2 linked regions of the Buchnera aphidicola (Therioaphis trifolii) genome follow. The protein of the gene in region 2 interacts with the protein of the main gene of each other region in a pairwise test. Links are inferred from orthologs where the notes say so. Each region holds a gene or a part of one and is shown on either strand. Other genes may lie near its edges.

Evidence for each region.
Region 1: the proteins of D9V81_RS00105 (region 2) and dnaB interact in binary tests that used the Escherichia coli proteins (3 or more experiments, as listed by UniProt). The link is inferred for Buchnera aphidicola (Therioaphis trifolii) from one-to-one orthologs.

Annotation. Positions count from the first base shown.
Region 1 is NZ_CP032996.1:381,439-384,664, reverse strand. The notes cover bases 365-3,226. They hold dnaB (replicative DNA helicase), read right to left. Parts: upstream 2,543-3,226; coding sequence 1,187-2,542; downstream 365-1,186. Other genes in these bases: ssb (single-stranded DNA-binding protein), read left to right, coding at 2,750-3,226; D9V81_RS01925 (YqgE/AlgH family protein), read right to left, coding at 459-1,022; ruvX (Holliday junction resolvase RuvX), read right to left, coding at 365-455. In the rest of the region: radical SAM family heme chaperone HemW, read right to left, coding at 1-19; more of ruvX, read right to left, coding at 51-364. UniProt on the Escherichia coli protein: The main replicative DNA helicase, it participates in initiation and elongation during chromosome replication. Travels ahead of the DNA replisome, separating dsDNA into templates for DNA synthesis.
Region 2 is NZ_CP032996.1:18,129-21,432, forward strand. What follows is about bases 8-2,947. They hold D9V81_RS00105 (ATP-binding protein), read right to left. Parts: upstream 1,877-2,947; coding sequence 1,139-1,876; downstream 8-1,138. Other genes in these bases: groL (chaperonin GroEL), read left to right, coding at 8-457; D9V81_RS00100 (elongation factor P), read left to right, coding at 566-1,144; rsmD (16S rRNA (guanine(966)-N(2))-methyltransferase RsmD), read right to left, coding at 1,933-2,499; ftsY (signal recognition particle-docking protein FtsY), read left to right, coding at 2,595-2,947. Outside these bases: more of groL, read left to right, coding at 1-7; more of ftsY, read left to right, coding at 2,948-3,304. UniProt on the Escherichia coli protein: Required to load the replicative helix DnaB onto single-stranded (ss)DNA, to initiate chromosomal replication.

The sequences.
Region 1 (3,226 bases), 360 kb from region 2 along the record:
GTGGGGGAATAAAAATCATAATATTATCCAAAATTTCACAATTATTATTTTTATTTTTTATTTAACCAACTCTCTAATATTAATACCGCTGATAAAGAATGTATATTTTTTTTTATATTTTTATATTTTTTATTTTTATATAATATTGATTTAGATTCTATAGTTGTTAATCTTTCATCATGTAATTCTACATTAATTAAATATTTTTGTTTTAATATTTTAGCAAAAAGAATGGTTTTTTTAGTAATTTTTTGTTTTGATCCATCCATATTTAATGGATAACCTACAATAATAATTTTTGGATTCCAATATATAATTAAATGAGAGATTTGATTCCAATTAGGAATTCCATTTTTTACATTTATTGTATTTAATATATTTGCTGTACATGTAATTTTTTGTCCTATTGCTACACCAATTTTTTTTGTTCCAAAATCAAATGATAATATCATGATAATTTATGCATGTCCAAAATTGATAGATAATTTATATATATTTAATCCTAAATTGTTTAATGCTTTTATCCATTTTTTTTTTAGTGGTGTATGAAATAATATTTTTTGATCAACAGATGAAATTAACCAAAAATTATTTAATAATTCTTGTTCTAATTGATTTTTATCCCATGTACAATATCCCAAAGCCATTAATATATTTGTTGGTTTTTCAAGAAAACCAGTTGTTTCTAAAATATCTTGAGATGTTGTAATTATCATTTTATTTGAAATTTTAATACTAGAATAAAATATTTTTTTTGATGAATGTAATATAAATCCTCTTTCTTGAGCTTGTGGTCCTCCTATAATAACTGAATCAAAAATTTTTGGACCAAATAAACAAGGAGATGCGTTCATATTTAATTTTTTTAAAATATTTTTTATTTTTATATCTTTTAATGGTTTATTTATTATAATACCCATTGCTCCTTCATTATTATGTTCACAAATATATATTACAGTTTTTTTAAAAAATGGATTTTTTATTCCAGGCATAGCAATTAATAAGTTATTTTGCAAAGTCATTTTCACTTGATATGCTCAATAATTAAATTCATAATATATTATTTTATATAAATTTATTATTTAATGAAATATAATTTTATTTTTAAATATTTTAAATATTTTAAATATTTTAAATATTTTAAATATAATAAAAATGATTTATTTTATAAATTATTTATATATTATTATTCATAATAATTATCAAATCGACATAAATTACCATTAAATATTAATTTTATTGTTCCATTAGGTCCATTCCTTTGTTTTCCTATTATAATTTCTGCTATTCCTTTTAATTCAGTATTTTCATTATATAATTCATCTCTATATATAAAAATTATTAAATCAGCATCTTGTTCTAATGAACCTGATTCTCTTAAATCAGAATTAATTGGTCTTCGATCTGATCTTTGTTCTAATGAACGATTAAGTTGTGATACAGCAATAATAGGTATTTTTAATTCTTTGGCTAGTGATTTTAATGATTTTGAAATTTCAGCAATTTCTAAATTTCTTTGATTAGATAAATTTGGTACATTAATTAATTGTAAATAATCAATAATAATTAAACTTAAACCTTTTTTTTTATATAATTTTTTTGATTTTGATCTTATTTCAGTAGGTGTTAATTGTGAAGAATCATCTATATATATATTATTTTTTTTTAATAGGATATTAATTGTACTTGATATTCGAGACCAATCTTCATCATTTAAATTTCCTGTTCGGATATTACTTTGATATACTCTTGATAACGAAGATAACATTCTAATTATAATTTGTTCACCAGGCATTTCCAAACTAAAAATTAATATTGGTTTATTATTGGTTATAGCAATATTTTCACAAATATTCATTGCTAATGTTGTTTTTCCCATAGATGGTCTTGCTGCAATAATAATTAAATCAGATTTTTGTAATCCAAGTGTTTTTTTATTTAAGTCAGAATATCCTGTATCTAATCCTGTTAAGTTATTATTTGGATATTTTAATAGTTTTTCTATTACAGTAATAGTTTTATCTAACATTAATCGTATATTTTTAGGATTTTTTTCTTTTTTATTTTTTTTATTAATAATTTTTAGAATATTATATTCTATATCATTTAAAATTTCTTTACTATTTTTTCCATGTGTATTATATCCTAAATAAGAAATTTTTTTTCCTATTGAAATAATTTCTCTTAATGTTGAACATTCTTTAACAATTTTTGCATATGCTGTAATATTTTCAGTACTAGGAGTATTTTTAATAATTTCTGATAAATAAGAAAATTTTCCTATTTTTGATAAAATTTTTTTTTTTTCTAGTGATTCTGATAAAGTTATTAAATCAATTGGGAAATTATGGTTTATCAATTCTTTCATTTCATTAAATATTAATTTATGTGAAATATTAAAAAAATCATCACTAATAATATAATTTGATATAATATCCCATTTTTTATTATCTAACATTAATGCACCTAATATAGATTGTTCAGCTTCTAAAGAATAAGGGATTTTTTTTTTACTATTTTGTAAAGGATTATATTTTTTCATTTTTTTATATTTTAATACAATAATTTAATATTAATAATGATTTATTTAAAATTTTAATATTTAAATAATTAATATTTTATATTTTATAATATTAATATATAATTTTATTATTTAAAAAATAAAATCATTTTTATTGATTTATTATATTTATTTTAAAATATATAATTTTTTTATTTTTTTTAAATATGTTATTTTTAGGAAAAAAATATGGTACGAGGTATAAATAAAGTTATTTTAATTGGTAATTTAGGTAAAAATCCTGAAATACGATATATGTCAAATGGTAATGCAGTAGTGAATATTACTTTAGCAACATCAGAAAATTGGAAAGATAAAAAAACAAATTTAACAAAAGAAAAAACTGAATGGCATAGGATTGTATTATTTGGTAAATTAGCTGAAATTGCTAATGAATATTTAAAAAAAGGATCTCAAGTATATATTGAAGGTTCTTTACAAACTCGAAAATGGACTGATCAAAATGGTTTTACTCGTTATACTACGGAAGTTATAGTTAATATGAATGGTAAAATGCAAATGTTAGGAACACGTATATTAAATAAAAAAAATAATGATACTAATATCAATAATTCTAAAGATATTAATAATATTAAAAAAAAAGATAATATTGATAATAATTTAAAAAATAAGTTATTAGAAGATGATATGTCAAATATAGAATTT
Region 2 (3,304 bases):
AGATGCATTACATGCAACTCGTGCTGCAGTAGAAGAAGGTGTTGTTGCTGGAGGTGGTGTAGCATTAGTAAGAGTAGCTGGTCGAATTTCAAGTTTATCTGGTCAAAATGAAGATCAAAATGTAGGTATTCGAGTGGCATTGCGTGCTATGGAAGCACCTTTACGTCAAATAGTTTCTAATTCAGGTGAAGAACCATCTGTAGTAACTAATAATGTTAAAGATGGTAAAGGTAATTATGGTTATAATGCAGCTACTGATCAATATGGAGATATGATTAATTTTGGAATATTAGATCCAACTAAAGTAACTCGTTCTGCTTTACAATATGCTGCTTCTGTTGCTGGTTTAATGATTACAACAGAATGTATGGTTACTGATTTACCAAAAGAAGAAAAATCCGATATTAGTGCTCCTGCTCCAGGAGGAATGGGTGGTGGAATGGGTGGAATGATGTAATTTTTTTTATATTTTTTAAAAATATATTAATAATTACCCTAAATAAAATTTTTGTTTAGGGGTAATTATTATAATTTTATATTTTTTTTTTTTAATATTATATATTATATGATTTTATATACTAGTAATAATTTTAAAATAGGTTTAAAAGTATTATTTGAAAATCAACCATGTTCTATTGAAAATGTTGATTTTGTTAAACCTGGTAAAGGACAAGCATTTTCGAGAGTAAAGTTAAGAAAATTATTAACTAATCAATTAATAGAAAAAACTTTTCGTTCTACTGATGGTTTATTACGAGCTGATGTTTATGATATTAAATATATGTATATATATTATAATGATAATAATTGGTATTTTATGCATCGTCAAAATTTTGAACAATTATCTTTAAATAAAAATATTATTCAAAATAAATATAAATGGTTATTAGAACAAAATGATTATTTAATTACTTTTTGGAATAATAATCCTATATCAATAGAAATGAATAATTTTGTAAATTTAAAAGTTGTTTCTGATCTTTCAGGTAAAAGTTTAAATTCTACAATGAGTAATACTAAATTAAAATTATATAAATTACATACTGGTTTAGTAATGCCCTTGCCTTTATTTATTCAAGTAGGTGATATTGTTAAAATTGATACTCGAACTGAAGAATATCATTCTAGAGTAAATAAATTATAATTTTATTTGATTTTTATTTCTATAACTATTCCAATTAAAATTTAAACATAAACTATTTCCAAATTTCATTCGATCAATTATTCTTTCCCCTAATATTGTTTTTATTTCATAAAAGTTTAAATTAGATAACATTCCAGTTGATTTTTTAGAAGAATATCTTCGATCTATAATTTGATTAATAATAATTTTTTCATATTTTGATTGTGTTTGTATTCCTATTTCATCAAAAATTAATAAATCTATTTTACTTAAATAATTTATAAATTTTTCTTCAGTATTTTTTTTATCTTGATTATTAAATGTAGATTTAATTTTTAACATTAAATTTGAAATTGTAGTAATAAAAACTTTTTTTCCTTTTGATATAAGATAATTTCCAATAGCTGTAGCTAAATGATTTTTTCCAGTTCCTGGTCGACCTAAAAAAATAAAATTTGAAATGTGATTATTAAAATTTTTTGCATAATCTTTAGTTAAAGATAATACTTTTTTATGTCCATCATGTTCAATATGATAATTTTTGAATGAACAATTTATATATAATTTTTTAATTCCTGATTTTTTAAAATTTTTTTTGATTTTTATATTTTTATTTTTTTGAATAATTTTTTTAGAAAAAATTTTTTCTTGTTTTTTGTTCCATTTTAATAAATCTGTTTCATATTGAAATTTTGGTATAATATGAATAGGAATAATATTTTTTAATTTTTTTAAAAATTTTTTATTATTCATTGAATTTTTTAACCTATATTTTATAATTTATTAATATAAAAATAAATTATTATTATTTAATATGATTTTTTAAAAATATATAATCTATAATTAATATTATGTGTTTTTTTTTTTTTATATAATATCCATTGTTTTGGATATTGAATTTTTTTATTACGTTTTGTTTCTATATATATATATCCTTCATTTTTAATTAAATTATAATTTTTAATTAAGTTAATTGTTTTTTGAAGAATATTACCATCATAAGGTGGATCTAAAAAAATAATATCATATTTATAAGATGTTTTTTTTAACCAAAATAATGTATTTGTATTAATAACATTAATATTTTTAATTTTTAATCTTAAAATATTTTTTTTTAAATTATATATTATTTTTTTATTTTTTTCTAATGCAGTAACATTTTTTGCATATCGAGATATAGATTCAATACTTAATGCTCCACTTCCGGAAAAACAGTCTAAGCATTCTGCATGTTTAATTTTATATGTTAACCAATTAAATAATGTTTCTTTAATTCTATTTGTAGTAGGTTTTAAATTATTATTTTTAATAGTTTTTATAATTTGTCCTTTTAATATTCCTGAAATAATTCGAATATTTTTAATATTTATGTTCATTGTAAAAAAATTTTTATGAATATTTTTTTAATTATTATATATTATATATTTAATTAAATTTATGTTATTATATTTTATTAATGGTATTATGATTTATGAAAAAAAATAATAGTTTATTTTCTTGGTTTAATATTTTTAAAAAAAAAAATAGTAGTAAAAAGCAATTAAAAGAAAATACTCAATTATATAATAATGAAAATAATATAAAAAATAATTCATTTTTTTCTAAAATTAAACAAAAAATTGAAAATACAAAAAATCATTTTTCTTTTAAGATTCATCAATTTTTTTTTAAAAATAAAATTGATGATAATTTTTTTAAAAAATTAGAAGAAAAATTATTAATATTTGATTTTGGAGTACATACTTCAAAAGAAATAGTTAATTATTTATTTAAAAAATATAAAAATAATCAATTTAAAGATGAAAAAGATGTATATTATGAATTAAAAAATTATCTTTTTTCAATTATTAACTTTGATAATATAAATCAAAAGCAATTTTTAAAAAATATTTATAAAAAACCTTATATTATATTATTAATTGGAGTAAATGGTGTTGGAAAAACTACAATAGCAGCAAAATTAGCAAATTTTTATAAAAAATTAGGTAAATCAGTAGTATTATCTGCAAGTGATACTTTTAGATTTGCAGCTATTGAGCAAATAAAATTATGGGGTAATAAAATTTCTATTCCAGTATTTACTAAAAAATATGGTACCGATCCTTCTTCTGTAATTTTTGATTCAATAGAATTTTCAATATTAAATAATTCTGATGTTTTAATTATTGATACTGCTGGTAG